3 regions of the Shewanella sp. WXL01 genome follow, and region 1 is predicted to be linked to each of the others. Evidence: predicted binding sites of a transcription regulator. Region 1 holds the regulator's gene; each other region holds the start of a gene.
What was found. Region 1 encodes ArgR, which controls arginine synthesis, uptake and breakdown. Its sites were predicted from a motif close to ANTGAATANNTATTCANT; they were not measured.

Region 1 (10,941 bases):
CCATTATGTTGTCGCTTGTGCTGTTTCCCTATGTTTACTTATTGGCTCGCACTGCATTTATGGAGCAGTCGTCTAGCTTATTGCATGCGTCACGTATTATGGGGTGCAGCCCATGGAAGAGCTTTTGGCGCTTGGCCTTACCTATGGCAAGACCAGCCTTGGCTGTCGGTGTTGCGCTAGTCGCCATGGAAACCGCAGCTGACTTTGCGACCGTGAGCTACTTTGCTGTGCCGACCTTAACCACGGCTGTTTACGATACCTGGCTGGGCTACGGCAGCTTGGCGGCAGCGGCAAAGCTGTCGACAATTATGCTGTTGGTTATTTTTGTGATGGTTGGGGTTGAGCGTTTTGCAAGGCGCAAACAAAAACTGTTTCAGCGCCAGTCAGACTTTAATGAAGCAGACAGATACTTGCTAACAGGCTGGAAGAAGTTTGCAGCGACCGGGTACTGTTCGCTACTACTATGGTTTGCCTTTATCTGGCCGTTCGCCATTTTGTGCCAGTACGCGTTTGACTACTTTGAACAAAGTTGGAGCGCAGAGTTTTTCGAGTACAGCTTGAACAGTCTTTACATCGCTGCGCTTGTGAGCTTTATCTGTGTAGCATTGTCGTTGCTATTGATGTTTATTCGCCGTATTAGCCCGCGCTCGATGGACTCGCTGCCCTCGCGCTTAAGTAGCACAGGTTATGCAATTCCCGGCACTGTATTAGCCATTGGCGTGTTATCACCGCTTACTTTACTCGACTTTTCAATCAATGATTTATATCAGTACTTTGGCGCACAAGGCCCTGGTTTGTTGTTTACCGGCAGTGTGTTCGCCCTGGTATTTGCTTTTTGTGTGCGCTTTATGGCGATAACCATTGGCAGCATTGAGAACAGTTATAAGCGCATTTCGCCATCATTAGATATGGCCAGTATTACTATGGGACAAAATCCTAAGCAGTTGTTGTGGCGAGTACACCTACCACTACTGAAAAAGGGTATCTTTGCTGGCGCGCTGTTAGTGTTTATTGAAAGCATGAAGGAGTTGCCCGCAGCGCTATTGCTAAGGCCTATCGGCTTTGAAAACTTAGCTACCTATGTTTTCCAGTATGTATCTGATGAGCAGCTGGAGCTAGGCGCGCTATCTGCCATTGTGATTGTGCTGGTTGGTTTAATTCCGCTTATCTATTTGAATCGTTCCCTGGAGCAAAAGAGCTAAATGTCTACGTTAACCATTGAAAATGTCTCAAGTGCTTACGACGGCGAGCTGATCTTAAAAAAGCTCAATCTAACCCTAAAGAAAGGCGAGATAGTCGCACTACTTGGGCCAAGTGGTTGTGGTAAAACCACACTACTAAGAGCAATTGCAGGCTTGCAACCCATTACCCAAGGGCGCATTGCTATCAATGGCACTACCTTAAGCGATGAGGGCATATTTGTACCGAGTGAGCAACGTGGCATAGGGATGATTTTTCAGGACTATGCGTTGTTCCCACACATGACAGTAGCTGACAATATTCTTTTTGGCGTAAATGGCTTGTCTAAAGCGCAGCGTCAGCAGCGCTTGCATGAAATGCTTGAGTTAGTGAAGTTAACTGACCTTGGTGAGCGTTATCCTCACGAGCTTTCTGGTGGCCAGCAGCAAAGGGTATCGATAGCCCGCGCATTAGCTTATGAGCCAGATGTGTTGTTGTTAGATGAACCGTTTTCAAACATCGATAGTCAAGTGCGCAGTGAAATGATGTTAGAGATCCGCCAAATCCTTAAGCAGCGTAACGTAAGTGCTGTGTTTGTCACCCACAGTAAAGATGAGGCCTTCGTATTTGCAGACAAGCTAGCGCTATTTGAACACGGCGCTATCGCCCAGTTTGGTCTAGCAGAAGACTTGTATCACCAACCAAATAGCCGCTATGTGGCAGAGTTCTTAGGCGCAAGTAATTACCTTAATGTTCAGCAAGTTAACGGTCAGCGTTTATCCAGTGTGCTAGGTGAAATGATCACAGACCAAGTTATTGATATTAATCAGCTAGGCTTTGGTAAAGGGCAATTATTGCTGCGCCCCGAACAATTACAAATTGAAGCCAGTGAACAAGGTAATGGTGTGGTGCGAGACAGACGCTATATTGGCACGGCTTGCCAATATTGGGTTGAAGTTGAAGATCAAGTATTCGAAGTTCGCAGCTCAGAATTGAACCTAAAACCGCAACAAAAAGTGCAATTGACTGCTAAAGTTGAGCCCATGGTGATATTTTAGAGTCGACGTTTGTCCTAATGTTAAAAGTGTGAGATATAGCTATGTATTAGCAAAAGCGGTAAGTTAGATTCTCATGTTGGGTTAAGCCCTATTTTTTATTATTGCAGTTTTAGTTACTTAGGCCGACATAGATAAGGTGGTAGATCTCAAAATGGATAATCAAACTATGCCTCGTGAACAACTTGGAATATGCGCTGAGGGTAACCTGCACAGTGTGTATTTAATGTTTAACGTCAATGAGGGAGCCGAAGCTCAACTGCGTGCATCGTTGGCTAGCGTAGCTCAATATATTTATGAGTTGACGGATCAATTTTCAGACAGCGCCTTTAACGGCTTTGTGGCGATTGGTGCAAACTTCTGGGACAGCTTTTATCCGCAAGGTCGCCCTGCATTATTAAAGCCGTTTCCATCGATGCAAAAAGATAATCGCGATGCCCCAGCGATTGAGTTTGATTTATTTGTTCACCTGCGTTGTGACCGTTTTGACATCTTGCACTTGGTTGCCAATGAAATTAACCAAATGCTAGAAGATAGCGTTGAGCTAGTTGATGAAGAGCGCGGCTTTAGATTTATGGACAGCCGCGACCTGACAGGCTTTGTTGATGGCACTGAAAACCCTAAGGGTCGCGGCCGTCAAGAAGTAGCGTTAGTTGGCGATGAAGACGAAGCATTCAAACAAGGCACCTATGTGCACGTACAAAAGTTTGCCCACAATCTAAGTAAGTGGAATCGCCTGCCAGTTCGCAAGCAAGAAGACATTGTTGGCCGAACGAAGGAAGACAATATTGAATACGCAAGCGAAGACAAGCCACTGACCAGTCACATTAAGCGTGTGAACTTGAAGTCGGCTGAAGGTAAGTCGTTAGAGATTTTGCGTCAAAGCATGCCTTATGGCTCGGTAAAAGAACAAGGACTGATGTTTATCTCAGTTTGCCGCACACCAAGTCATTTTGAAGAGATGCTTAAGAGCATGGTGCACGGTGACGAGCATGGTAACTTTGACCACCTAATGAACTTTACTAAAGCGCTTACTGGCTCGTCGTTTTTCGCGCCATCATTAGATTTTTTACTGCAGTTTGAGCAGGGTTAAAGTGTAAAGCCCTATTTAACCGCGCTTAAAGTAGATATAAAGCAATGCCTAGGCATTGCTTTTTTGTTGCCTTGAAGCCGCGAAATCTTGATACATGAGTTGTAATTTGGCCTGAAGATACCAGTTTGGCGTGATTGGAATGCACTGTGGCGTGATTGGATATGAAATGGCGTGAATGAATAGCATAAAATTTGCTCATCGATTGGCGCAAATGCCAACTTGGTGACGACAATGGAGAGCAAACAAATGACACAAGCAAAATCGAAAGCAGGTACAGCGTTGGTGACAGGTGCATCAAGCGGTATAGGTCTCGAGTTAGCAACAATTCATGCTGAAAAGGGAGGTGACCTTATTTTGGTGGCCCGCTCCGAAGGCAAGCTAACTGAACTTAAAACCGAGCTAGAGAAGCGCTATCAGGTAAAGGTTGAGGTTATTGCATGCGACTTATCAGAACCTGACTCGGCAAACGCGTTATTTGAGCAAACACAGGCAAAAGGTTTGCAAGTAGATGCGCTTATTAATAATGCTGGTTTTGGCGGCCACGGTTTGTTTCATCAGCGAGAGTTAAGTGCAGAGCAAGCTATGATGCAGGTAAATATGATCACATTGACCAATCTGACACACCTTTACTTACAAGGAATGGTTGAGCGAAATTACGGTAAAATTTTAAATGTGTCTTCAACCGCATCGTTTATTCCTGGTCCGCTTCAGGCGGTGTATTACGCGACGAAAGCTTATGTAACCTCCTTCTCACAAGCATTGGCGGAAGAGGTTAAAGCAAACAATATTACGGTTACAGCACTGTGCCCAGGCGCCGTTGCCACTGGCTTTGTTAAAGCTGGCGATCTTGAAGGGGTAGAGATTTTTGATAAAGCCAAAACTCCGCGTTCGGTGGCTGAATGTGGCTATCAAGCCATGCAACAAGGTGAGTTAGTTGCCTTTAATGAGTCATCTCTTAAGTTTATGCTTAACTGGATTACACCACTTCTGCCTCGCAAGCTGGTACTTAAGTTTTCGCGTCAGGCAATGGAAAAGTCGAGTTAATATATCAGCTAACCGTGGAGCCAACTGCAATGAAAACAGCCAGTAAATTTAATATACCGAGCAATTGGTTGGTGCTATTTAACGATTTAGGGCTTGAGCTTGAGCAAATTCTTGCATTCAGTCAACTCCCTGCTGGTTTGTTTAAAAGGTCAAAGGTGCAGCTAACGCCTGAGCAGTACTTTCAATTATGGATTGGGATCGAGGCTGCTGCAGAGGTCGCTAATATCGATATTGCACTCAAGTTTGCCGAGGTTATGAGTTTTGAGCAGTTTGATGCACCAATTTTTGCTGCGATTTGCAGCCCTAATCTCAATGCCGCAGCCAGCCGACTAAAGCAATTTAAACCGCTAATAGGGCCGATGATTTTGGACATAGAGCAAACAGTGCAATATACAGAGCTATCAACACGCTGTTATGGCCATAGTGGTAAGCTGCCTAAGGTACTGAGTTTAGTTGAGCTGGTGTTTTTTACTCAGCTTACCAGGCTAGCGACGCGCCAGCACATTAAACCAATTGATATAGTCGTGCCTGAGCAATTGGATGATATGCAGGCTTACGAAGATTATTTTGGCTGCAGTATTCGCCAAGGTGTGCAAACCGCGATTAAGTTCAGCGCCAGCGATGCTAAGGCGCCGTTTTTAACCAGTAACGAAACCATGTTGCACATGTACGAGCAAGGGCTAGTTGAACAGTTAGAGGCTATCGGCGCAAAGGACTCAACTTCTAGTCTGGTATTTAGTTGCTTGCTTGATTTGTTGCCTCAAGGGAAATCTGCCATTGATGATGTTGCAGCAGAGCTGGCAATGAGCAAGCGCACTTTGCAGCGAAAACTAACCGAGCAGGATTCAAGTTATCAGTTGGTGCTTAAACAGGTACGCCAACACTTAGCCGATTATTATTTGGAGCAAACAGACCTGCCGTTAATCGAAATTTCGTTCTTACTCGGGTTTAAAGAGTCGAACTCATTTATTCGGGCATACAGTGGTTGGAGTGGAGTATCGCCAGCGAGAACTCGGCATTAGTTGATACTCTTTCCTGCGTTAGAAACTAAAAAGCCACCTTGGCTAGACTCACTTAGACTAGAGTAGGGTGGCTTTCTCAATTGTGTTCAGACTTACTCGCTGTAGTTAAACAGTGATTTAACCGTCTCTAGCGTGTCATCAATGGTGGTGATATTTGATGGTGAGATGAAGATGGTGTCGTCACCAGCAATCGTCCCCAAAATACCTTCTGGCTTACCGATGGAGTCTAATAGGCGTGCGATTAACTGCGCTGCACCTGGGCTGGTGCGTACTACAATCATCGCCTGGTTGTGGTCAACATCGAGCACTAGGTTTTTAAGCGGGCTACCGGCCGTTGGCACGCCTAATTCTGCTGGTAAGCAGTAAACCATTTCTTGCTTAGCGTTACGTGTGCGTACAGCGCCAAACTTACTTAGCATGCGCGATACTTTAGATTGGTTTATGTTGCTGAATCCTTCCGCCTGAAGTGCGTTAACAATTTCACTCTGGCTACCAAAGCGTTCTTCTTTAAGGATCGCTTTAAAGGTCCTGACCAATTCATCCTGATTTTTGGTTGCTGGCATAATGTTAGTTTCTTCTTATGATTGTTATTCAAAAAACCGCTGTATTTTGAATAGAAATTGCATCAAAGTCAAGAATACCCCTTTGTTGGTGAATAAAAATTCACTGATTTAACTAAAGTGTGACAAGCGTTTGCGTGTGCAGTACACCTTTGTCGCAAAAATGCGTTACAAAGTGGACTAATTCTCAGTCAGCCTGCGTCACATGACGTAGATCATCTTTTGCCTTTGTATGTCTTGCTAGACTTGCCCCCGTCATTTTTTGCAAGTTAACAAATCAAGGTAAAGACATATGTCAACGCAAACCCCTTCAGTGTTTTCGCGAGCTTGGTCTCGATGGATGGCTGTTCCGCTTTGGATGCAAATTCTTATTGGTATGACGCTAGGTATTGCTGTTGGTGTCGGGCTTGGAGAAAGTGCAACTTACCTAAAGCCGATAGGAACTATCTTTGTTAACACTATTAAGATGCTTATTGTGCCGCTGGTGTTCTGCTCGTTAATTGTAGGTGTGACCTCCATGCAAGACACCGCCAAAATGGGACGGATTGGTTTCAAATCTTTCGTGTTCTACCTTGGCACGACCGCGTTCGCAATGACAATTGGCTTACTTGTGGGGCATATTTTGCAGCCAGGAGCTGGGCTAGATTTAGTGCAATCGGGCGTTGATGAAACCGTAAAGCAAGCGCCGTCGTTGATGGAAACCTTGATTAACATAGTGCCGACTAACCCTGTTGCTGCACTGGCTAGTGGTCAAATTCTGCAGGTGATTGTATTTGCGGTTGCGTTAGGTATTGCGTTAGTGCTGATTGGCGAGCGTGGTCAGCCAGCGATTAAAGTATTCGAAAGTCTAGCTGAAGCTATGTTCAAGCTAACTGACATGGTGATGAAGCTAGCGCCATATGGTGTGTTTGGTTTAATGGCTTGGGTTGCTGGAGAGTATGGTCTAGACATGTTACTTCCACTGATTAAAGTTATCGCTGCAGTTTACATTGGCTGTGTTTTACATATCGTAGGTTTTTACAGCGCTGCATTAGTCTTACTGGGTAAGCTCAACCCAGTGCACTTTTTCAAAGGCATTAGCAATGCCATTGTTGTGGCTTACACCACCTCAAGCTCGGCAGGCTCGCTGCCAGCTAGTATGAAGTGTGCTAATGAGCTTGGCGTAAATAAGAAGATCTCTAGTTTCGTATTGCCGCTAGGAACAACCATCAATATGGATGGCACAGCTCTGTACCAGGGCGTGACCGCTTTGTTTGTCGCTCAGGCTTTTGGTATTGATCTAACCTGGGTTGATTATGTCACCATTATTCTAACTGGGACTTTGGCTTCAATTGGCACAGCAGGTGTGCCTGGCGCAGGTCTAGTGATGCTAACTCTAGTATTAACCACTGTTGGTCTACCATTGGAGGGTGTGGCGATTATTGCTGGTATCGACCGCATTTTGGATATGGCGCGTACCACGGTTAATGTATGTGGTGACTTAACCGCAACCACCATTATTGCTCGCAGTGAAAATGAGCTGAACGTGCAACAATACCAAGCGGATACATCAAGCAAGGAAAGCTAACGCTAGAAAGTTGCAGTTAAGCATAATAAGCTCTGATTTCTGCATTCAAAACAAAGGCCGTAATATCGATATTACGGCCTTTATTATTTTGCAGGAGTGTCTGTTTTTATCTAGTAAATTCTTAGTTAATGTGACTGAGATTTAGTTAGCTCAAATAACACCTGACCTTGTGCATCAAGTAGGTACAGTTTGGTTTTAGCAAATTGATATTGGCTGACCTTAGGCAGTGAGTCCATGAACATCCGCTCTTGCTTCACTAGCCCATCAACACAAGCTTTACGGGTGCTGCCAAGACTTTGTAGAGTTAATTGCGTCTGTTGATACTCATAGCTGCCGCTAAAACGATTGCAGCTATTATTGCCTGACAATTGGCCGTCTTGTTCAAATGTGATTCTAGGCTTGCTGTAGGATGCAACTGGCTCACCTGCAATATCTGTTACTGACCATTGTCCAGACAAGGTTTCAAATAGCTGCTCGGCATTAACTGCAGTAGGTTGGTTTGAGCACGCTGTTAAGGCGACAACAAGTCCACTGACAGCTAAAAATTGTTTTATCATAAGGGCAATCCATCAAAGTCACGCGTTAGCGGCTATTTTAGCGATTGCTGCACCAAAGTGTAACTAGGCATCACAAACTAGCAGCTTAATTTATGTTAATTTAGGTGGCTAACGGAGCGATAGGCCATCTTCAGGGGAGTTTTAGTGAAAGTGTTTAAGATTCTTCATGTCATAGGCATCGTTATGCTGCTTGTTGGCGCAGGTTTGCTGTTGCTAAGTGACGTGTCTTTGCAAACTCAGGGAATGCTCATTACCGCTAGTTTAATTGGTGGTGGTTTATTATTAATGTCGCCTTTTCCGGTTGCGCTGTTTATTGAGTGGGCTCAAGCTCAGGATAAACAGGCGCAAGATAAACAAAAGCAGGATTAAGAGGCGCAAGACTCCTTAAATGACGAAGACCGCTAACAGCCCGCAAATACAATTTAAATGACTTATTCCAATATTCACTATCGTAATGCCAAGACTGCCGATATCGCGCAGCTATTAAAACTTGAGCAGCAACACCTTAATGATGAGCTGTCGCAAGCCGGCTCAATGGCTGCCAATATGATGCAGGGACAAGCGCTAACTAAAGTGCAGCTCACCAAGTTGATTGATGAGCATGTGATTGCGATAGCTGAGCTGCGCGGCGAGATCATAGGTTATGTGATTGCTGCGGATTGGTCGTTTTATACCGCCAATGAAAAACAAACTAAGCGCTCTCAATCATCCATCTATCAGTACATTAGTGCAAAGTTACCTGAACTTAGTCTAGATGGCAGAGCGCTAACGACTAACAATTCATGTCAGTATGGCCCTATTTGGGTTGCGCCGAGTGTTCGTGGAGCTGGTGTGTTTCAAAAGCTGGTGGAGTATTTATGCCTGCAGCTTACGGCAAATTATGATTATCTTGTGGCTTATATTGCTGAAGACAATGAGCGCTCATTTGCCGCGCATACCAACAAAGCCAATATGCAGGTGATTGACTTCATCAGTTACCAACAAAGCGACTATTATCTATTGGCACGAGCAACTAGTACTGAGGGTGAGAAATGAACCAATTTACCAAGCTGTTTGCCCCGTATTTAGACTTAACCCTATCAGCCTTTGATAATGCCAAGCTAGTGGCCTCCGTATTAACCGAAGCAGGTGAAACGTTTCAGGTGATGGAAGCTGAGCTTGTTATGGGCAGTGTCGCTAGTAGCGCCAATAACACCACTATAGGTGATGAGTCAGAAACTGAATCGAAACGATATTATCTGGTTCGTTGGCAGCAAACTCATATTGTTTGTGGTTTGATTAATGCTTATCAAGCAAGCCTGAGATTGATTGCCGATGATGAAGTTGTTCAGGCGAGTCAGTTAATTGAAGTACCGATTTTAAATATGCAGCAGTTGCAGTTTATGTGCATGGAAAGCGCGCATTTTGATCACTGCTAATAAGCTGGCAGCACGTTAGAAGTTAAACGTGCTGGGGTTATTACCCACAGCCTTTGAAGCTCATCAGGGTCAAGTTAGCTTGACCTTTTTTGTAGGTGAAAAACTTCTGTTGTATCACACTCGGAGTCGCTTGTTCTGCCCCTTCTTTTGTATCTGTACTCTCTGCATTAAGCTGCTCAACATCTACACGCTCAAAGCCGTAACGCTGATAAAAGTCATTTAGCTCAGGTGAGCAAAATAAAAAGCTAGGCTGCGCGGCCAGCTTCTCCTGCACCAAGGTTAGCAACTCGCCGGCGATACCTTGGTTGCGAAAGTCTTTGTGGGTGACTAAACCAGTTAATAGTAAATTGCCTTCATATGGTCGCAGGCGCACCGCAGCGACTATTCTTGGTTGCATGTCTGCTTGGTGTAGCAGCGAAAAAACAATCAGTTCTGACAGCGCCGGTTTTGCATAGGCGAGTTGCTGACGATAAAAGTGCTTGAGCTGCGACCAAAGCATTTTTTGTGCTTGAGTTTGCAATTGGTTGTTATTTGCAAGTGTTAACCAGTTATGGGTTATTGAGTTTACCAAGAGTGTGATTTCGCCTGTCTCACTAAGTTAAAGTGTGATTGTTAGTGATTAATTTTAATGATATTTTCTTGATGGTACCTAGCATGAATAAGGATCATCTATGCGTTTTTTGCCAGTTATTTTATCACTAACCTTAACCCTTGTGATAAGTGGTTGTAGCGGCCTTGTCAGCGAACATGGCTCAAAGAAGCAAGTCTCTAGTTCACTCGTCAATTATCTGTATCCCGATGAGGCGAGTCGCCAGCAATTATCTCCGGAAATTCCAACCTTAAGTTTACCCATGCGCGTTGGGGTAGCCTTTGTTCCTGCAAATAGTTCTTCGGCGAGCAGTCAGCTTAACAGCGCTGAGCAGGTAAGACTGTTAGATAAAGCTAAGCAGGCATTTGTTGGTCTGGAGTATATTGAGCGCATTGAGACTATTCCATCGGTTTACTTGTCTAAAGGCAGTGGTTTTGAAGCGTTAGAGCAGGTTGGACGGCTCTATGACATAGATGTGATTGCTTTAGTGTCATACGATCAGGTGAAGCAATCTTATGAGAATAATATGGCGCTGTTGTATTGGACAATTGTTGGCTTGTATACCATTCCTGGCAATGAAAACAGCACGCAAACCTTTGTTGATACTGCGGTATTTGATATTAAAACCCGCAAGATGCTATTTCGCGCTCCGGGCATAAGCAAGCTTGAAGACAGTTCAACTGCCATTGGTAAAGATAGAACCTTAGACGAAATAGCCATGCAGGGCTTTAACCTTGCCGTAGACGATATGGTGGTGAATCTAGAAGACGAGCTCAGTCGTTTTAAGACCCGTGTTAAACAAGAACAAGTCGCCAAGGTGGAGCGCCGAGAAGGCTACAGCGGTAGCGGCGGATTCG
Region 2 (10,941 bases), on a different contig from region 1:
TGCCCCTAAACGCTCTGCCAGTAATTAGCGCCAAACAAATCGTCCCAAACACCTATATCCTACATAACAAAACGGCGTACATATTCATATGTACGCCGTTTAAGTATCTATTCCACTTGTGTTCAATTGCTATATTTATTCAGCTTGTTGCAACAACTTCTCTCTAATCGCTAGACCTAAGGTTCTAAAGGTTTTAATGCGACTGGTAGTTTGACGCCAAACCAAACCAATATCACGATACGGAGACTCACCTGGCGGCAACATGATATTCAAATCAGTGTCGTGCAATATCCCTGCATCGATAGCCATTTGCGGTAAAAAAGTAGTGCCTAACTTGCTATTCACCATTTGTACCAAGGTATGCAGACTCGTGGCGGCAAACGGATTAATCTTAGCGCTGTTACCTAGCTGGCAAGCAGTTATTGCGTGGCCCGTTATACAGTGCTCAGCCTGCAGCAGAAAAATACTTTCATCAGGCATTTCTTGGTAATTAATTGGCTGCGCCATGTCTAATGACAAATCTTGGTGGATCACCATTTTGAAAGGATCAATACCCACCTTCATACTGTGGAAGCCGCTAGTGTCCACAGGCAAAGCCAAAATAAGTAAATCGAGCTCACCCTTACCTAGCGCATCAAGCAATCGCTCTGTGGTGTCTTCTTTTAGTAGCAAGCTCAACTCAGGGTAATCCTGATGACACATCTTAACCACTCGGCTTAGTAAGAATGGTGCAATAGTCGGGATACAACCTAAGCGAATTTCACCAGTCATCGGCTCACCCTGATTCTTCACTAGCTCAACCAGATCATCAACATTGGTCAGAATATTACGCGCTCGCTCAACTACTTCTTCACCCGTTGCAGTGAACATAAATGACTTATGGTCGCGCTCAATTAACTGATGTCCAAGCTGCTCCTCGAGGTTTTGAATACCACTAGAAAGCGTTGATTGACTAACAAAACACTTCTTAGCCGCGCGGTTAAAGTTCTGCTCTTGATGCAAGTTAACCAAGTAAAATAGGTTTTTTAAGCTAGGTAGATTTTTCATAAAACCGATTGCTAAATTAAGATTTAATGAAGATAGTGAATTATCAACGCAGTTTTCACAAGTTAAGATGCGGTTATTGTGACCGGGATAAACAAATATCGCAGAGCATAGTACACGTAGAATCTAGATATGTGTGTTGGTTATTGACGCAATAGCTAGATAGGGGACTTAAGCTACTCGAGAGAGGGAATGAACAGCAGTGAATCGACTGGAAGTCACAAGCCGATAAAACAAAAACGCACAAGACGAATCAGTCGCTTGTGCGTTTTAGCTAGAAACTTTTTACAGTCTAAACTTTCTTTCGATCGTGATTATGACTTAGCTTCTAAGAATAACTTTAGTTGTTGTAAATCAGCTTCTGCATGCTCTACAACCTCAGCTAGCCAAGCTTGGTTTTCTGTTTCCCAGCTCGCTTCTTCACCATGCTGCAGCTTTTGTGCAAGCTGTTGAATACGCTTAAGACCAACTGAACCAGCGGCACCTTTGAACTTGTGAGCTTCTGCACAAAGAGTATCTTTGTCACTAGCTTCGCTAGCTTTAACTAAGCTACCAACATACTCAGGCATAAGTTGCTCAAATAACACTACACTTTTAAGTAATGTTGCTGCACCAATTGCGCTGATATATTGCTCAAGTGTGTTGAGATCTAATACTGTCTCTAGTTCTGTCGTGGCCATTAAGGGCACCTCTAATTACAAGTGTAAGACATTGAAGTTAGGAATATCATACTCAGTAAAAGCGCCCATGCAAGAATAGCGACCGCTAGGCAGAGATATTAGCCAATACCCGCACAAAACTTTAACATTTTAGCAAGATTAATATTACCACCGCTCAAAAAAGATACGATTTAGTCGACTTTTGCACATTTAGTAACATTTAACCATAACTATTTGTTGGTAGTTTTAACGTTCAAATAAGGCACTGCCTTGACCACCAAATTCGCGTAGTTGATCGACAATGGCAACTAAGCCCTCCCACCTAAACGCACACCAATCTGGCGCCAACAACATTGGCTTTTTAGCATAAGCAGTGACTCGGTGAAAAATCACATCGCTTGGAGTATGACGAATAAGTTTAGCAACGTTTGTTGCATAATCTTGTTTTGAGATAGTATCGAGTGAACCATAGCGCCATTGTTTGGCCATAGTACTACCTTCGACTATATGTAGCGGGTGTACCTTCAGTCCTTCAACGCCGACCTTGAGCACATAGTTAAGACTATTCATATAATCTGCTTCAGATTCACCGGGTAGCCCCAAGATCAAATGAGTACAAACTTTTAGCCCTCGTTGATGAGCTCGTTCAACTGTATCTTGATACTGTGCAATACTATGACCACGATTAATGCGCTTCAACGTTTGCTCATTGGCAGTTTGTAGTCCAAGTTCCAGCCACACATCGATACCACGGTGTTGATACTCAACCAACAGGTCTAACACTTCATCTGGCACACAGTCTGGGCGCGTACCTATGTGCAAGCCAACGACGTTCTCATCAGCAAGCGCCTGATCATACTTATTTTTGAGTACTTCATACTCATCATAAGTGCTGGTGTAAGCCTGAAAATAAGCAATATACTTAGATTTTGACTGACGTGCACTGGGCAACAGGTTCTGCTTACCTTGGTGCAATTGCACCTCAATGCTTTGGCCTTTGCCTTGTTGCTCGTTGAACGAAGAAACATTGCAAAAAGTGCAGCCACCTTTACCTAAAGTGCCGTCGCGATTGGGGCAAGTAAATGCAGCGTCAATAGTGAGCTTTTTAATGCGTCCACCATAACGGCGTTTGCACTCTGCCCCAAACGTGTTGACGTAATCATCTAAGCCCATTGCTACTGCCTTTCATTAAAAAAGGCGCAATTTTAGGGAAAACTTAAACAGGAAACTTGGCGCTAAATCAAAAAACATGCTTTTTTTGCCCATATCGCAGGCAATCTAGCTAATTAACTGTCAATGTTTTAAACAAAACTGTCCTACAAACTCAATCAAAGTGAATAATTATACAAATAAACCCAATTAATCCCACAAAACTGTACTTGAAATAAAATTCAATATTTCTATATCAAAAACAATACATATGAAAATTTCAAACTAGGTCACACAATCGACAAAAACCAAACCAAAACACTATATATCAACAACATAAACCAACAAGCCAACTCTTTACGTCAACGTAAACTTGACCGATATTTTCAAAAAATCAGTAATTAACTTTCATAAACTGCAGTTTTTTTGGTTTGACCTTTATTCATTCTCGGTTTAATTTGGATGGTTCGGGTGCATATATATGGAATATTCTAATTTTAACCCCGATGTCGTGTATCTATATAGCTTTAGGGGGGTTGTATGAGCCTATATCATCCCAGTTTCGAAAGAGACAATTGTGGGTTTGGTCTGATTGCACAAATGGATGGTGAAGCCAGTCACCGAATTGTACGTACTGCGATTCATGGTCTTGATCGCATGAAACACCGTGGTGGTATTGCCGCCGACGGACGTACAGGTGATGGCTGTGGTTTGCTAATGCAAATGCCTAGAGAGTTTTTCAAAGCTGTTGCAGCAGAAAACGATTGGCACCTTAGCCGTAACTTTGCGGTGGGAATGTTGTTTTTAAGCCAAGATCAGCAAAAAGCTGACGAAGCCAAATTTATTCTAGAAAAAGAACTACAACGAGAAACCTTAGGTGTTGCAGGCTGGCGTAAAGTGCCTGTTAACCAAGAGGTACTAGGTGAGATTGGTCGCGAAAGTCTGCCGCAAATCTATCAAGTATTAATTAATGCACCTGTTGGCTGGCGTGAAAAAGATCTTGAGCGCCGCTTATATATGGCGCGCCGTCGCCTTGAACAACAAATTCAGTCAGAGCAAGACTGCTATGTCGCCAGCCTGTCTGGTCAGGTTATCGTTTACAAAGGTCTATTAATGCCTGCGGACCTACCGCATTTCTATCAAGACCTTGCTGACCTGCGCCTAAAAAGTGCGATTTGTTTATTCCATCAGCGCTTCTCTACTAACACTTCACCTAAGTGGCCGCTTGCACAGCCATTTAGATACCTTGCCCACAATGGTGAAATTAATACCATTACCGGTAACCGCCAATGGGCACGAGCGAGGGCTTATAAGTTTAGCTCGCCGCTACTACCTGATTTACAGCAAGCAGCGCCGTTTGTGAACGAAACCGGCTCAGACTCATCGTCGCTCGATAACATGCTAGAAATGCTGCTATCGGGCGGTATGGATCTATACCGCGCCATGCGTTTGCTTATTCCACCAGCGTGGCAGTCAAATCCAGAAATGGATGACGAGCTAAAAGCGTTTTACGACTTCAACTCTATGCACATGGAGCCTTGGGATGGCCCTGCGGGTATTGTAATGACCAATGGCCGTCATGCTGCTTGTGCGGTTGACCGTAATGGTTTGCGTCCGTCTCGCTATGTGATCACCAAAGACAGAATTATCACCCTAGCCTCAGAAGTGGGGATTTGGGACTACGCGGCAGATGAAGTTGTTGAGAAAGGCCGAGTTGGCCCTGGTGAGCTATTGGTTCTCGATACCCTTAATGGCAAGCTTTATCAATCATTTGAAATCGATAATGACTTAAAACGCCGTCATCCATACAAAGAGTGGATGGCGAAGAATAGCCAAACCCTCATTCCTGCTGACAAAGTTGATCAAGCAAAGCTGGGTGCGAGCGTGTTTGACAAAGACACCCTACTGCAATACCAAAAACAATTTGGTTATAGCCGCGAAGAACTTGAACAAGTCATTTGGGTATTGGCAAACAAAGGCGAAGAAGCCACTGGCTCTATGGGTGATGACACGCCGATGGCAGTGCTGTCGAAAAAGTCACGCTCGCTTTATGACTACTTCCGTCAAAAGTTCGCTCAGGTGACTAACCCTCCGATTGACCCGTTACGTGAAAAGCACGTAATGAGTCTGGCAACCTGTGTCGGCCGTGAGCAAAACCTGTTCTGCGAAACCACAGGTAACGCCTACAGGGTGATGTTTGACTCACCTATTTTACTGTTTAGCGACTTTAATCAATTGTTGGGGCTAGATAGTAATTACTACCGCGCCAATACGGTCGACTTAAATTACGATGCCAGCGAAAGCTTGGAGCAAGCTATCGAGCGTATTACTGACGAGTCTGAGCGCTTAGCTCGCAGTGGCACAACCTTGTTGGTGCTATCTGATCGCGCCGTCGGTAAAAATGTACAGGTTATTCCTGCGGCGATGGCAGTGGGCGCGGTACAAACTCGCCTAGTTGATAAAAGTCTGCGCTGTGACACCAACATCATTGTTGAAACCGCATCAGCACGCGACCCGCATCACTTTGCCGTGCTGCTTGGCTTTGGCGCAACTGCGATTTACCCATATCTGGTCTACGAGTCAATCTCGGCAATGGCTAAGCTTAACCAGGTAGATGACACAGCAGCACTAATGCTTAACTTCCGCTCAGGCACTGAAAAAGGCCTACGCAAAATCATGTCGAAAATGGGCATTAGTACCGTTGGCTCTTACCGCTGCTCGCAGCAATTTGAAGCCGTGGGTCTGTCAAAAGAGGTGGTTGAGCTATGTTTTAAAGGTGTTGTGAGTCGTATTGAAGGCGTGAGCTTTGAGCACATTGCTAGCGACCAAAAAGTGCTACACAAGAGCGCCTATCGCAAGCATGTACCCCTGCCTCAAGGTGGTTTACTGAAATACGTTGAAGGCGGTGAATACCACTGTTTCAACCCAGACGTCGTTAATACACTGCAAGCTTCACTCAATACTCGCGACTTTGCTAAATATCAAAAGTTTGCCGAGTTAGTTGATGACCGCCCAGTTGCCACCTTACGCGACCTTATCGGTATTAACGGCAATCAAAGCAGCATTGATGAAGCTCAGGTAGAAGATGCTAGCAACTTATATGGCCGCTTTGACAGCGCCGCCATGAGTATTGGTGCACTTAGCCCAGAAGCCCATGAAGCTTTAGCAGTAGCCATGAATCGTTTAGGCGGGCGCTCAAATTCGGGTGAAGGCGGTGAAGATCCAAGCCGCTTCAACTCAGAGCGAAATTCTGCGATTAAGCAAATCGCATCAGGCCGCTTTGGTGTGACGGCGCATTATCTGGTTAACGCTGAAGTGCTACAAATTAAAGTTGCCCAAGGCGCAAAACCGGGTGAAGGCGGTCAGCTACCAGGTCACAAGGTGAGTGTTGAAATTGCCGGTCTACGTCACTCTCGCCCGGGCGTGACCTTGATTTCACCGCCGCCGCACCATGATATTTACTCGATTGAAGATTTAGCTCAGCTAATTTTCGATTTAAAACAAATTAACCCAACAGCGCTGGTATCGGTCAAACTGGTATCTGAGCCAGGCATTGGCACCATTGCTACAGGTGTGGCAAAAGCCTATGCCGATATGATCACAGTCTCTGGCTATGATGGCGGTACAGGCGCAAGCCCAATCACCTCAGTTAAGTATGCCGGCTCACCATGGGAGCTTGGCCTTGCCGAAGTGCATCAAGCGTTAGTTGAAAACGGCCTGCGCCATAAAATTCGTTTGCAAGTTGATGGTGGGCTAAAGACAGGTACAGACGTCATTAAAGCCGCGCTACTTGGCGCAGAAAGCTTTGGTTTTGGTACTGTGCCTATGATCGCATTAGGTTGTAAATACCTGCGTATTTGTCACTTGAATAACTGTGCGACTGGTGTGGCAACGCAAGATCAAATTCTTCGCGACAATCACTACCACGGCTTACCTGACAAAGTGGTTACCTACTTTGAATTCGTTGCCAAAGAAGTGCGTCAGTGGATGGCGAAACTAGGCGTAAGCGAGTTTGATAAACTGGTTGGCCGCAGCGATTGGCTGCAAGCTTTAGATGGTCAAACCGAAAAACAACAAGGTTTAGACCTAGCGCCAATCCTGTATCAGCCACAAGTACCACAAGGCACTGATATTACCTGGAAAGAGACTAACCCACCGTCTGATCCTGGCGCATTAAACCAAACCTTAGTGACCGATTGTGAAGCCGCTGTATTGAATGGTGAGCCTTACGCAAATCAGTATGCAATTAACAATACCGACCGCTCAGTGGGCGCGAGTCTTTCTGGCTTTATCGCCACCAAAGTTGGCGTAAACGGCGCCAAAGAGACCATCTCACTAGGCTTTAACGGCAGTGCAGGCCAAAGCTTTGGCGTGTGGAATAGCCCAGGCCTTGAGTTAAAACTATGCGGCGATGCCAACGATTATGTGGGCAAAGGTATGAGTGGCGGCAAGATTGTCATTCACCCACCTGTGGGCAGCCCGTTCCAGTCAGAGCGCAGCGCGATTATGGGTAACACCTGCCTTTACGGTGCCACTGGCGGCCGCGTATACGCTGCAGGTAAAGCCGGTGAGCGTTTTGCAGTGCGTAACTCAGGCGCTATTGCGGTAGTCGAAGGCCTAGGTGACAACGGTTGTGAATACATGACTGGTGGCATCGTGGTTGTGCTTGGTAAAACCGGGGTTAACTTTGGTGCGGGTATGACAGGTGGCTTTGCTTACGTGTTTGACCAACATCGCCGCTTCCACCGCCGGGTGAATACCGAAATGGTCGACACCCATAAGATTGAATCAAGCATTCAGCAGGCACACTTAAAAGAGCTGATCCAAGCCCATGTGCAAGAAACTGGCAGCGAACACGCCAATATGATTTTAAGCGACTTTGACAACTGGATTGACTGCTTTGTTCTGGTTAAACCTAAGAACATTGCAGTGGGCGATTTATTAAAAATCGAGCAGAAAAGTCCAGAGTTAGCGGTAAAGGCGGGGTAAACCAAGATGAGTAATGATTTTCAATTTATCGAAGTCGGCCGCGTAGACCCAACCAAACATGCTGCCGAGAAACGTGCGATAGAGTTTATCGAGATCTATCAACCATTCACACAAGGCCAGGTTGATGAGCAAGCAGACCGCTGCCTTGATTGTGGTAACCCGTATTGTGAGTGGAAGTGCCCACTACACAACTATATTCCGAACTGGCTTAAGCTGGCTAAGCAAGGGCGGATTATGGAAGCGGCTGATCTAGTTCATGAAACCAATACCTTGCCAGAAATTTGTGGCCGCGTGTGCCCGCAAGACAGACTTTGTGAAGGCGCATGTACCCTAAATGATGACTTTGGTGCCGTTACCATTGGTAATGTAGAGAAATACATTACCGACACCGCTATTGCTCAAGGCTGGCGTCCTGATATGACGCATGTCACGCCGCGTAAAGAGCGTGTTGCTATTGTTGGCGCGGGGCCTGCGGGCCTTGGCTGTGCAGATATTCTCGCTCGCAATGGCGTACAAGCCGTGGTGTTTGATAAGTACCCACAAATTGGCGGCCTGCTTACCTACGGCATTCCGGCGTTCAAGCTAGACAAATCTGTGATGGCGACACGCCGCGCAGTGATGGAAGGCATGGGCATTGAGTTCAAACTTGGCGTGACGATTGGCAAGGATATTAGCTTCCAGAGCTTACTGGATGAGTATGATGCCGTGTTCCTAGGTATGGGTACTTACAGCGCAATGAAAGCCCGCCTGCCAAATGAAGATGCAGAAGGCGTGATTCAAGCGCTGCCCTATCTTATTGGTAACACCCACCAGCTAATGGGTACAGAGTCAGCTGACACGCCTTACTTAAGCCTTGAAGGGCAAAAAGTTGTGGTACTCGGTGGTGGTGATACCGCTATGGATTGTGTGCGCACAGCTGTGCGTCAGGGCGCGGCGAGCGTAACTTGTGCATATCGCCGCGACGAAGCCAATATGCCAGGCTCGGTGCGTGAAGTACAAAACGCCAAAGAAGAAGGCGTTAACTTCTTATTCAATCGCCAACCAACGGCTATCAAAACTCAAAATGGCAAGGTAACTGGCATTGAATGCGTTGAAACCCAAATGGGTGAAGCTGATGAGTCTGGTCGTCAACGTGCTGAAGTGATTTCTGATAGCGAGCAAGTGCTAGAAGCTGACGCCATCATCATTGCCTTTGGCTTCCAGGCAAGTCCTGCTGACTGGTTTAAAGACTTTGGTATTGAGACCAATGATTGGGGTCTAGTTAAAGCAACTAAGCTTGATGACAATCCATTTCAAACCACCAATCCTAAAGTGTTTGCCGGTGGTGATATGGTGCGAGGCTCTGACCTAGTAGTTACAGCCATCGCCGAAGGTCGCGATGCTGCACTAGGCATCCTTAATTATCTTGAAGATTAATCACCTAACCTAGCTACAGAGCTAAAACGGCTCAAATAGCTAAAACGGTTAAACTAAAAAGTGCGCGGCTTTTATCAGCTGCGCACTTTTTATTGTCAGCCCTTTAACATATATCTAGCTGGCCTTAAATCCGCGCATTACAAAGGCTAGATTTTAATCAGCACTATCGCTTATGATGAATCTAGATTCACAATTTATACAGGATGTTCCTAGATGTGCCTTATTGCAAAAGTTAATAACAACAAAATAAAAAAAACACTACTGCTAACTCTGGGGGCGGCACTGCTATCGCCGCTAGCAAATGCATCAGACACCCTGATTATTGCTGATGCTTATGTCGATGTCGCCAAGGGCAAAACCATTGAAGATGCAGCGATTGTGATCAGCGGTAATCAAATCACTCAAGTCACCCAGTACGATAAGCTCAGTAACCACAACCTATACAATGTCATCGACCTTAAAGGTAAAACACTAGTACCAGGTGTGATGGATATGCATGTTCACCTTTCGAGTAATGCAGATGACAACTTCCTCGCGGCAAAAAACCAATCGATACCGCGCAAGACCATTAAGGCGGTTAAAAATGCCCGTAAAAGCTTAATGGCAGGTTTTACCACGGTGCGCGATCTTGGCTCATCGGGTTATGCGGTTATCGCCACCCGAGATGGCATTAACGACGGCGACATTGTTGGCCCGCGTATATGGGCTGTGGGTCACTCCATTAGTGTCACCGGCGGCCATTGCGACGACAACTTCTCAGCCCCTGAAAAGCAAATTCGCGCCCAAGGTGTGGCAGATGGCCCATGGGCAGTGCGCGCGAAAGTGCGCGAAAACATTAAATATGGCGCTAACGCCATTAAAATTTGCGCCACTGGCGGGGTATTTTCCAAGGGTACTAAAGTCGGCATCCAACAACTTAGTGATGAAGAAATTAAAGCTGCGGTAGATGAAGCTCACATGCAAGGCATGGTGATTGCTGCTCACGCCCATGGCACTAGCGGCATCAAGGCTTCTATTAAAGCTGGCATCGACAGTATTGAGCATTGCAGCTTTATGGACCAAGAAGCCATTGATATGGCGGTTAAAGCCGGTACCTACTTATCTTGCGATATCTACAACACCGAATACACCCTCGCCTTTGGTGAAGCTAATGGTGTCCCGGAAGAAAACATCAACAAAGAAAAGCTGGTATCAAAAGCCCAGCGTGATAGCTTTCGCCGCGCAGTTAAAGCGGGTGCAAAAATGGTATTTGGCTCAGATGCGGCGATTTACCCACACGGCGACAATGGTAAGCAATTCTCGCGTATGGTGAAGTTTGGTATGACGCCCGCTCAGGCCTTGCAAGCCGCCACCATCAATAGTGCAGCGCTGCTAAAACAAGACAAATTAGGGCAAATTAAGCCCGGCTTTCTAGCCGATATTATTGCAGTAGATAGCGACCCACTGAAAAACATCAGTGTGATGGAACAAGTACGCTTTGTGATGAAAGATGGCGTGGTTTATAAGCAGTAATTAGCAATGACTCAGTGATTAACTCACCAACCTAAACCTGTGAGATAAAGCTCACCTCTGGCCGCCAACGATTTTCATTAATCTTGGCGGCCATGTTATATTGTCGCCTTTAATTTCAGTTATTTTTTAAGGTTGATTATGACTATCGCGATTATCGGCGCCATGGAACCAG
Region 3 (10,941 bases), on a different contig from region 1:
GGTCCACGCTTCCAGGAACGTCCTGGTGGTTACACTCGTATTCTTAAATGCGGTCTTCGTACCGGTGATAAAGCCCCAATGGCTTACATCGAGTTAGTAGGTCGTCCAGAAGTTGCTGAAACTGAAGAAGTAGAAGCAGCTGAGTAATACTTAGTATTACATTGAAAAAACCGAGCTTAGGCTCGGTTTTTTTATGCCCAAAATTTGTTGTTCGCTATCAGCTTTGGCCTCTGGATTAGTCCCAGCTAGCTCAACCCCATTTCTGTTCTTTTGGTTATTAAACCCGAATTAACCCGCTTGTCATCTTATTGTCCTTGCTTTTACCGAGTGCCTTGCCTAAGTTACTAGCACTTGCTTTATAGGGAGCCGTAATGAAAGTTGAAATGATCTGCACTGGTGAAGAGGTGCTGTTGGGCCAAATTGTCGATACTAACGCAGCGTGGGTTGCCAATGCGCTGATGGATATCGGCATTGAAATGCAACATAGGGTTACCGTTGGCGACCGCATGCAAGACCTCGTTGATGCTTTTCGTGAGCGTAGTCAGCATGCTGATGTCATCATTGTTAATGGCGGATTAGGTCCAACAACGGATGACATGTCAGCTGCCGCTATGGCAACCGCTAAGGGTGAACAATTAGTCGAGAATAAAGAGTGGATAGCCCGTCTTGAGGCCTGGTATCAGCGAAGTGGCAGGCAGATGCCTGAAAGTAATCGTAAACAAGCCTTGCTTCCCCAGTCTGCTGTCATGGTAGACAACCCTGTAGGTACCGCCTGCGGCTTTCGAGTTAAACTGAATAATGCCTGGTTATTCTTCACCCCAGGTGTGCCATTTGAGCTTAAGCAGATGATAAATGATCAGTTTATTCCGTTTATTCAGAATGAACTGGGCGCAAAAACCAATACCAAGATCACTAAGCTGTTAACCATTGGTCAGGGAGAATCTGCACTGCAAGACCAATTATCAACGCTGTCGTTGCCTGACGGAATTGAATTAGGCTACCGCTCCTCAATGCCTCATATTGACGTTAAGATTTTCGCCCGTGGTGACCAAGCAATCAACAAGCTCGCTAAGGTGACAAAGGTTGTTAAAGCAAATCTAGGTGATGTCGTGGTGGCTACGGAGCGCGCCACCCTTGCTGAGGAGATCCATCACCGTTTGTTCCAATCAGGCATAAGCTTGGCGTTAGCTGAGTCTTGTACCGGAGGCTTGCTCGCCAGTCAGCTAGTCGATTTTCCTGGTAGTTCTTCCTATTTGCACCATGGGCTAGTTACCTATAGCAATGAGTCTAAAGTGCAGTTACTCAGGGTGAAGCCACAAACCTTGGATGATCATGGTGCAGTGTCGATAAAAACGGTTGAGGAAATGGCCGAAGGCGCTCGAGGTCTACTTGATAGTGATTACGCGTTAGCTACTAGCGGTATCGCAGGCCCCGATGGTGGGACCGATGAAAAACCAGTTGGCACAGTCGCAATCGCATTAGCTGTTAAGGGGGGCGGCGTTCACAGCCAAATGCTTAAGTTCCCTATTAAGAAGCGAGGTATCATTCGCGGTGTGAGCGCCGCTGTCGCCTACGATATGCTGCGTAGAGCCTTATTAGGTGAAGCGGTTATTGTCGATTACCCATCGTATTATCGTTATCCAAAGTAGCCAATATCTAGGCTAAAGCGGTATAGATGGTGTCCTAAGGAATATAGATAGCGATGTAAGTAACATAGCTAGGCAGTGTTCAGTCACAGCTTAGCTAAAATTTAATGACAATTTTACCTGTCTCGACTTTAATCTCTTCCGCGAATTTTGCCATTAATGCTTGATTGCTATCGCGTTCGTCTAGGGTGTAGACAGGCTGCGTTTGTAAAAAACTGCTGACGAAATTGATTAACTGAGGTGAGATCTGTTTAAGTGCGTTTTCGATTTCTTCTGGCTCAGCGCTCACCTTGGTCATGTTTAACCCTCGCAAGTAAATACTCTTTGAAGATTTGTCGTACCAAGGCGTTGCTTCAAAAGTTAGCGTTAACTTCGCAGACATTGGCATCAGCGGATTGTTGACCGATACCTTGGCATTGGCGGTTAACGCCATAATGTCAGGCTTATCACCTAAGCTGACTTCCTTGTCATTGAGGTTAATCGACATACCAATTAAACGGTTGCCCTGATTGACCTCAAAGTGCATTTCTTTGTTTAAGTGGTTCTCTATTTCTCGCTCGCTAATGCTGTATTGGCTAGCACAGCCAGCCAATACCGATAAGGTTGCGATAGTTAACCATTTAGCCAGGTGCTTTAGCGGTAAACCCATAGATTAGCCCTTGCTCCTTAGTGCGATATCTTTAACAGCTAGCCAGTGTTACGCATACCTGCCGCTACACCCGCGATGGTGAGCATCAGCGCCAATTGTACATTGTCAGAAGGTGACTCCTCTTTACGAGTACGAGCTAACAGCTCGGTCTGTAAGAAGTTTAGCGGATCAATGTAAGGATTACGCAATTTCACCGATTCCTGGTTCCATGGCGTGTGCGACATTAACTCGTCAGACTCTGTGAGTGATAACACAGTCTCAATGCCTTGACGTAAGCGGTCACGTAGCTTCTTACCTAATGGTCGTAACGGTTCTTCAACCAAACTACGTTCATAGTATTTGGCAAGATTTGGCTCTGCTTTCATGTAAACCATTTCTAGCATAGATAGGCGAGTTTCGAAGAACGGCCATTGCGATTGCATTTCTTGTAGTAGTTGCTTCTCACCACGCTCCATTGCCGCTTGCAGTGCTTCTCCGGCGCCTAACCAGGCTGGCAGCATCAAACGGTTCTGTGACCAAGCAAAAATCCAAGGGATTGCACGTAGGCTTTCAATACCGCCATCAATTCTGCGTTTAGCTGGGCGACTACCTAACGGCAGTTTGCCGAGTTCAACTTCAGGGGTTGCGCTGCGGAAATAAGGTACGAAGTCTTTTTCGCCGCGTACAATGCCGCGATAAGCATCAACAGATTCAGCGGCAATGCGCTCGATACATTCACGCCAGTGAGCTTTAGGCTCTGGAGGTGGTAGCAATGTCGCTTCCATCACGGCTGAGGTATAAAGCGCCAGTGACTGCACTGCAAGTTTTGGTAAACCAAACTTAAAGCGGATCATCTCGCCTTGCTCTGTTACGCGAATGCGACCATCTACTGAGCCAGGTGGCTGAGATAGAATCGCTTTATGTGCAGGTCCACCGCCGCGACCAATTGAGCCACCACGACCGTGGAATAGCATTAGTTTTACATCTGCTTTTTTACACACTTCTACAAGCTGCTCTTGAGCACGATATTGTGCCCAGGCCGCAGCCATCACACCGGCATCTTTAGCAGAGTCAGAATAACCAATCATGACTTCTTGCATGCCTTTGGTATAGCCGCGATACCAATCAATGTCTAACAGCGCGGTAATACAATCAGCTGCGCCAGTTAGGTCATCTAGGGTTTCAAATAGCGGCACCACGCGCATAGGGTGTTGACAGCCACTTTCTTTTAGAAGTAGCAGCACTGCAAGAACATCAGACGGATTACTTGCCATTGAAATCACATATGAACCTAGTGCATTGGCTGGCTGTTTAGCCACTAGTTTGCAAGTGGCTAGTACTTCGGCCACTTCATCACTTGGTTGCCAAGTTGCTGGAATGAGTGGGCGCTTACCCGTTAGCTCACGCAGTAAAAACGCCTGCTTTTCTGATTCATCCCAATGGTTATAGTCACCCATACCCAAATAGCGTGTAAGCTCTGCGACGACGTCGCTGTGACGCTCAGCATCCTGCCTGATATCTAGGCGCAGCATATGGATGCCAAAGCAGCTTAGGCGGCGCAACATATCAAGTAGTAAGCCATTGGCAATCAAACGCATTCCACAGTCGCACAGGCTGGTGTACAGCATCAATAGCGGCTTGTGTAAGTCATCAAATTGCCAAATGAGTTCACTCGTATCAGCATCTGGGTGATGACCGTCAATACGCTCATTTAAGTAGTCGATGGTCGCTCTTAGTTTGCAGCGCAGCTCGCGCAGCACGTCACGGTATGGCTCCATGCTGTTATGCGTGGCAGCGAGTAACTCGTCATTCGCTTGTTCCATCGACAGATCGCTGATTAAAGTGACGACATCTTTTAGATAGAGTCTTGCAGCTGCGTGACGATTACGCAGTAACACTTCTTCAGTGACTTTAGCGGTGACAAACGGGTTGCCATCGCGGTCGCCGCCCATCCAGCTTGAGAATTTGACTGGGCAGATATCGATTGGCAACTGTTCGCCAATGCGCTGCTCAAGCTGATCACTGAGTTGGCGCAAGAAATCAGGTATTGCGTGCCATAAAGACGATTCAATAGTGCTTAAACCCCAACGAGCCTCATCAACTGGTGTTGGTCGCTCGTGGCGGATTTCGTTGGTGTGCCAGATCTGTGCGATAAGTTGGCGCAAACGCAGGGTTGATTGCTTGCGCTCACGGTCTGTCAGTTGTGGGTTTTCTTGTTCGGTCAAGCAGTCGACTACAGATGAGTATTTTTGAATTAAGGTGCGACGTGAAATTTCGGTTGGGTGAGCTGTCAGTACTAAGTCAATATTAAGCTCGCTTAAGCAGTGCAGTACGTCGTCTTTGTCAAAGTTGGTGTTAAGTACGCGCCCAAGTAACTGCTCCACAGGATCGGGCACACAGACAAGCTCGTCACAGTTTCGGCTAATAGTATGGAACTGCTCGGCTAGGTTTGCTAAGTTGAGGAACTGATTGAATGCTTTAGCAAATGGGACTAACTCTTCGTCGGGAAGTGAGGTTAACAGTGCCAGCATTTGTTCTCTAGCGGCTTCATCACCCTGGCGTGACTGTTTGGCTAAAATACGGATCTGTTCTACTTTTTCTAAAAATGCAGGCCCGAGGTGACTTTGCATGGTCTCACCAAGAATTTGACCTAAGTTACCTACATTTGATCTCAGTGAGGCGTACATATCCGCTGTTTCAGTTGTCATAAAGACTTCCCCAAAAAATAAACCTTCCTTGAACAATAACCATCGCAGCGAATTGGGTCAATAACTAATCAATCTATCTTGAAATAAAATTTCGTTAGATTGTTACAGTTTTAGCAATTGCTCAACAACTGAATTCAATACGCTGGGTTATTGAATACAGGCTTGATAGATGAGTTTTTTAAGTAGCTCAACTGTAGGCTTCATATATTCCAGCCCAATGAACTCATCAGGTTGGTGAGCCTGCTCAATACTACCCGGACCAAGTACCAAAGTCTGGCAACCAAGTTGCTTAATATAGGGCGCTTCGGTGGCATAGTTGACCACTTCTGCTTGCTTACCTGCCACTTGTTCAACAATTTTGGTCCATTCATCATTTAAGCTACCGGCAAAAGGCTCAGAGCCTGGATAAAGTGTGCTGATGCTGACACTGCCAGGATATTGTTTAGAGATGTCCTCAAGATAGTTGATCACCATTTGCTCTAGTTCAATTAAAGGCATACCGGGTAAGGGCCTTAAATCAATGTGTAAGTCACAACAGCCGCAGATTCTATTTGCCGCATCACCGCCATGAATACTGCCAAAGTTCATGGTTGGGTAGGGCACGCTAAAGGCATCTTCGCGATAGTTTTCTGCCAAATGTTGTTTTAGTTTGAGCAATTGCCCAATCACCAAGTGCATAATTTCGATGGAATTGAGCCCTTTAGCCGGATCGGATGAATGACCGCTGCGACCGATGATCTTAATTCCCTGCGCCAAATGACCTTTGTGCATATATACAGGTTTCAAACTGGTCGGCTCGCCGATGATGGCGAAATCAGGTTTGATTTCTGTAGAGTTAGCAAATGCCTTGGCGCCATTCATGGTGGTTTCTTCATCTGCGCTGGCAAAAATAGTCAGTGGTCTTTTGAACTCATTAATAGGTAGGTCTTTCAAGGCTTCAAGCACTAATGCGAAAAAGCCTTTCATATCGCAAGTACCTAAGCCATACCAACGATTATCTCGCTCGGTAAGCGTGAATGGGTCATAGCTCCAACGCCCTTCATCAAACGGAACTGTATCAGTATGCCCCGCGAGTAATAAACCTCCATCACCTTGACCTAAGCGGGCAATCAAATTGTGCTTCTCGCGGGTATTTGCCACCTTAGGGCTAGTACACTCAAACCCTAAGTCATTAAACCAGCTTTGTAGCAAATCTATCACTGGTTTATTGCTGATATCTTCAGCCGATTCTAATGAGCTGATTGATGGGGTAGCGATCAATTCACTAAAGCTTGTTTTAAGATCTGGCAGCTTACTCATGAAATCTCCATAAAATATTTATTCAAAAATATTGCATAAGTATAAAGTTGTGATAGTCTAGCAAACACTTAATAGCACTACCATAACCCCGATAGTAAAAATGAAAACAAACACCAGTACAGTTAGCTACAACAATTTGCGTTTTTATCTGATTTCGCCTTTCCGTCGACGATAAGTAGTCACCTTGGGCGAAAGCCTATTGCTCCATTGTTCACTTTTAACATGACACTTATAAGAAAAGATCTATGAAAAATATCGCAATTATTGGTGCTAGCGGTTATACCGGTGCCCAAATTACTCAGTTGATCAACGCTGATGCTAACCTTGATATTCAGGGTATCTACGTCTCAGAAGCAAGCCTTGATAAATACAAGCCGCTTAGCGAGCTTTATCCTTCTTATCAAGATATTAGTCTAAAACTGCAGCCACTTACCCAGCAGGCAAAACAGCATATTATTGCAACGGCCGATGCTGTGGTACTCGCGACCGATCATGCAGTGAGTCTCGCTTTGGCTGCCGAGTTTCATGCGCAAAAGCTCGCCGTGTTCGACCTAAGCGGTGCTTATCGTTTTGAAGATGCAGCGCAATACCCTAAGTGGTATGGCTTCGAGCATACGCAGCCGCAACTGCTTGCACAGGCGGTATATGGACTTGCCGAATGGAATAAAGAACAAATTACCCAATCGTCTATGGTTGCAGTGCCAGGCTGCTATCCAACCGCATCGCTGCTGGCACTAAAACCGTTAACCGATTTATTTGCCGGCAGTTTACCGGTTATCAATGCCGTTAGTGGAGTAACAGGAGCTGGGCGTAAGGCGCAGCTACATACGAGTTTTTGTGAAGTTAGCCTGACACCTTACGGCGTGCTTGGGCACAGGCATCAACCTGAAATCGCCACCCAACTGGGTCATGAGGTGATTTTCACCCCGCATCTTGGCAACTTCAAACGTGGTATTTTAGCCACTATTACTGTTCAGCTAAAAGCGGACACCACAGCTGAGCAAATTGCTAAAGCATTTAGTGTTTATGACGATGAGCCGTTAGTTCGTGTAAAGCAAAACCTTTTCCCGAAAGTTGATGATGTGGTGCATACCACTCAGTGTCATATCGGTTGGAAATATGATGCCAACAACCATCATATTGTGATTGCTAGCGCGATTGACAACCTCATGAAAGGTGCTGCGAGCCAAGGACTGCAGTGCATTAAAATTCACTTTGGGCTTTAAGGTAATCACATGAATCAATCCAATACATTAGTGATTAAAGTCGGCGGCGCTTTATTGCAGCAACCGCAAGCCATGGCAAATTTGATGGCCGCTTTGAAGTCGATGATTGCCGCGGGGCAACATGTGGTGTTAGTCCACGGTGGCGGTTGCCTTGTTGATGAGCAGTTACAGGCTAATGGTAAGCAAACAGTAAAGTTAAATGGTTTACGAGTTACCCCTGAAGATCAAATCGACATTGTTGTAGGAGCATTGGCGGGTACTAGCAATAAATTGTTGCAAGGCGCAGCAATTAAAGCGGGTGTGACTGCAGTAGGAATGAGCTTAACTGACGGTCAAAGCGTTTCAGCCAAGATTAAAGCTAAGGAGCTAGGCTTAGTGGGCGAAGTTGTGCCAGGTAATCCAGCATATCTACAGTTTATGTTGTCGCAAGGCTGGCTGCCTGTATGCAGCTCGATAGCCATTGATCAGCATGGCAATCGCCTAAACGTCAATGCCGACCAAGCTGCAGCCGCAATTGCACAATTACTGGATGCCACCTTGGTATTGTTGTCAGACGTACCGGGCGTGCTCGATGCGTCACGCTCATTAATCCCATTTTTAAACCAACAACAAATTAGCCAACTTGTGTCAGATGGTGTGATCGAGAAGGGAATGAAGGTAAAAGTTGAGGCGGCATTAGACGTGGCTCAGCAATCTGGCATTGCCGTTAACATCGCATCATGGAAAGACACCCAAGCACTAATTGGTTTTGCTAATGGCGTTAGCCTTGGCACTCAGATCCAACCCTAGGAGATACCAAAATGAATCATCTTCTTTCGATTAAAGACTTAACTCAAAGCCAATTGCTACAACTGTTGGCGCTGGCAAAGCAAATTAAGGCGAATCCTCAAGGTTATGCACAAGCATTAGCAGGCAAAAGCGTTGTCATGCTATTTGAAAAGCCGTCTTTGCGAACTCGAGTAAGTTTCGATATCGGCATTAATAAGCTAGGTGGTCACGCGCTTTATCTTGATCAGCAAAATGGTGCGTTAGGTAAGCGCGAGCCGGTATCAGACTTTGCTAGCAATATTTCATGTTGGGCTGATGCAATTGTGGCGCGCACCTTTGCTCACTCAACTATCGAGCAGTTGGCTGAGCATGGCACTGTACCAGTGATCAATGCGCTGTCAGATATGTATCACCCATGCCAAGGGCTTGCTGATTTCCTCAGTTTGTCAGAAATGTTTGATGACTTAAGCAAGGTGAAGCTTGCTTACATAGGTGATGGCAACAATGTGACCCATTCACTGATGTATGGCGCGGCATTACTCGGTGTGCAAATGACAGTTGTTTGCCCTAAAGGGCATTTCCCTGATGGTCAGGTTGTGTGTGAAGCGCAGCAAATCGCTGCCGAGCACGGCGGTAAGTTAGTACTAACATCAGATATTAATGAGCTTGGCGAGCAGGATGCGATTTACACCGATACCTGGATTTCGATGGGCGATAGTACCCCAATGGCTGAAATTGAAGCTAAGTTTAAGCCATATCAAGTGACTGAAGAGTTAATGCAAGGTGCAGGTGCCAACTACTTTATGCATTGCTTACCGGCCTACCGTGAGGTTGAGGCGACTGCCGCTGTGGTTGATGGCGAAGGTTCACTGATATTACGTCAAGCGGAAAACCGCATGCACGCGCAAAACGCGGTATTGGTGACCTTACTCGGGTAACACTCAGCGTAAATTAGTTAACCCGTAAATTAGATTGAAACAAATTACATACGTTAAAAAGATTAAAGTTAGGAACAGCAACATGGCAATTAAGCAACACGATAATGATGTGAAAAAGGTAGTACTTGCTTACTCTGGTGGCCTTGATACCTCAGCGATTATTCCCTGGTTAAAAGAAACCTATAACAACTGTGAGATCGTCGCCTTTTGCGCAGATGTGGGTCAAGGTGATGAAGAGTTAGAAGGTTTGCATGAAAAGGCAATCGCTTCAGGTGCTTCTGAATGCTATATCGTCGATTTAAAAGAAGAGTTAGTCGCTGATTATATTTACCCGACCATTGCCACTGGCGCCATTTACGAGGGTACTTATTTATTGGGTACCTCAATGGCAAGACCAATTATCGCCAAGGCTCAGGTCGAGGTTGCGCGTAAAGTCGGCGCAGATGCCGTATGTCATGGCTGTACTGGTAAGGGCAACGATCAGGTGCGTTTTGAAGGCTGTTTTGCGGCATTAGCGCCTGATTTAAGAGTTATCGCTCCATGGCGCGAATGGTCGATGGTTAGCCGTGAAGACCTGCTTGATTACTTAGCTGAGCGCAACATTGCGACTACGGCTTCTGCAACTAAGATTTATAGCCGTGATGCTAACGCTTGGCATATTTCCCATGAAGGCGGCGAGTTAGAAGATCCATGGAATGAGCCAACGAAAGAAGTATGGACCATGACGGTAGCGCCTGAAGATGCGCCTAATGAGCCTGAATATGTATCGCTGACGTTAGAGCAGGGCAAAGTGACCCAGGTAAATGGTGAGAGCCTAACGCCTTATGGAGCATTAATGGCACTTAACGAGATTGCCGGTAGGCATGGCGTCGGGCGTATTGATATTACCGAAAACCGTTTAGTGGGTATGAAGTCTCGTGGTTGCTACGAAACGCCGGGTGGCACTGTGATGTTTGCCGCGCTCAGAGCAATTGAAGAGTTGGTGCTAGATAAAACCAGCCGCGAATGGCGTGAACAAGTTGGCGCGCAAATGGCGCATCTAGTGTATGACGGTCGCTGGTTTACACCTTTGTGTGAGTCATTACTTGGGGCGTCTAAGCCGTTAGCAGATTTAATTAACGGTGAAGTGGTATTAAAGCTTTATAAAGGTCAAGCAAGCGCGGTGAAGAAGCGCTCGCCAAACAGTTTATATTCAGAAGAGTTTGCCACTTTTGGTGAAGATGAGGTTTATAACCAAAAAGATGCAGAAGGCTTTATCCGTCTCTACTCATTGGCCAGCCGAATTCGTGCATTAAACACCAAATAACCCTTAACGCATTATTTGCAAGAACGGGGCTACTTATGAGCCCCGTTTGTTTTTAGTTACCAGAGTTTAGCTACAAGAAGTATAGCAACCAGATTACTTAAGAGGACAACACAATGGCATTATGGGGTGGCAGATTCCAAGGTGAAAGCAGTGCTTTGTTTAAGCAATTCAACGACTCATTACCGATTGATTACCGCTTGTTCGAGCATGATGTCGTTGGTTCGATTGCTTGGGCTGATGCTATTGCCAGCGTGGGCATTATTACCGAGCAAGAATGTGCTGATTTAAAACAAGCACTAAATGAGCTGCTTCAAGAGTTTGCTGATAAACCAGAGCAAATAGCAAGCCATGGTGCAGAGGATATTCATAGCTATGTTGAGCAACAGCTAATTGCCAAGGTTGGTGATTTAGGCAAAAAACTG

Region 2: the regulator ArgR is predicted to act here: its motif matches at 3,323-3,340, upstream of gltB (glutamate synthase large subunit).
Region 3: the regulator ArgR is predicted to act here: its motif matches at 6,291-6,308, upstream of argC (N-acetyl-gamma-glutamyl-phosphate reductase).

Annotation. Positions count from the first base shown of each region.
Region 1 is NZ_JAAIKQ010000004.1:198,069-209,009, forward strand. Features, by position in the region: gene G3R49_RS12355 (iron ABC transporter permease) at 1-1,202, shown strand, start outside; gene G3R49_RS12360 (ABC transporter ATP-binding protein) at 1,203-2,237, shown strand; gene G3R49_RS12365 (Dyp-type peroxidase) at 2,389-3,327, shown strand; gene G3R49_RS12370 (SDR family oxidoreductase) at 3,574-4,371, shown strand; gene G3R49_RS12375 (AraC family transcriptional regulator) at 4,401-5,393, shown strand; gene argR (transcriptional regulator ArgR) at 5,486-5,956, opposite strand; gene G3R49_RS12385 (dicarboxylate/amino acid:cation symporter) at 6,246-7,520, shown strand; gene G3R49_RS12390 (META domain-containing protein) at 7,646-8,077, opposite strand; gene G3R49_RS12395 (hypothetical protein) at 8,222-8,446, shown strand; gene G3R49_RS12400 (GNAT family N-acetyltransferase) at 8,504-9,112, shown strand; gene G3R49_RS12405 (hypothetical protein) at 9,109-9,495, shown strand; gene G3R49_RS12410 (GNAT family N-acetyltransferase) at 9,536-9,994, opposite strand; gene rhlP (rhombotarget lipoprotein) at 10,167-10,941, shown strand, end outside.
Region 2 is NZ_JAAIKQ010000003.1:320,781-331,721, reverse strand. Features, by position in the region: gene G3R49_RS10210 (adenylate/guanylate cyclase domain-containing protein) at 1-28, shown strand, start outside; gene oxyR (hydrogen peroxide-inducible genes transcriptional activator OxyR) at 136-1,047, opposite strand; gene G3R49_RS10200 (Hpt domain-containing protein) at 1,359-1,724, opposite strand; gene G3R49_RS10195 (TIGR01212 family radical SAM protein) at 1,950-2,876, opposite strand; gene gltB (glutamate synthase large subunit) at 3,393-7,841, shown strand; gene G3R49_RS10185 (FAD-dependent oxidoreductase) at 7,848-9,257, shown strand; gene G3R49_RS10180 (amidohydrolase family protein) at 9,471-10,769, shown strand; gene G3R49_RS10175 (5'-methylthioadenosine/adenosylhomocysteine nucleosidase) at 10,908-10,941, shown strand, end outside.
Region 3 is NZ_JAAIKQ010000008.1:11,363-22,303, reverse strand. Features, by position in the region: gene rplQ (50S ribosomal protein L17) at 1-147, shown strand, start outside; gene G3R49_RS15600 (competence/damage-inducible protein A) at 372-1,649, shown strand; gene G3R49_RS15595 (DUF1439 domain-containing protein) at 1,744-2,295, opposite strand; gene ppc (phosphoenolpyruvate carboxylase) at 2,334-4,982, opposite strand; gene argE (acetylornithine deacetylase) at 5,130-6,281, opposite strand; gene argC (N-acetyl-gamma-glutamyl-phosphate reductase) at 6,527-7,507, shown strand; gene argB (acetylglutamate kinase) at 7,517-8,296, shown strand; gene G3R49_RS15570 (ornithine carbamoyltransferase) at 8,308-9,213, shown strand; gene G3R49_RS15565 (argininosuccinate synthase) at 9,296-10,519, shown strand; gene argH (argininosuccinate lyase) at 10,633-10,941, shown strand, end outside.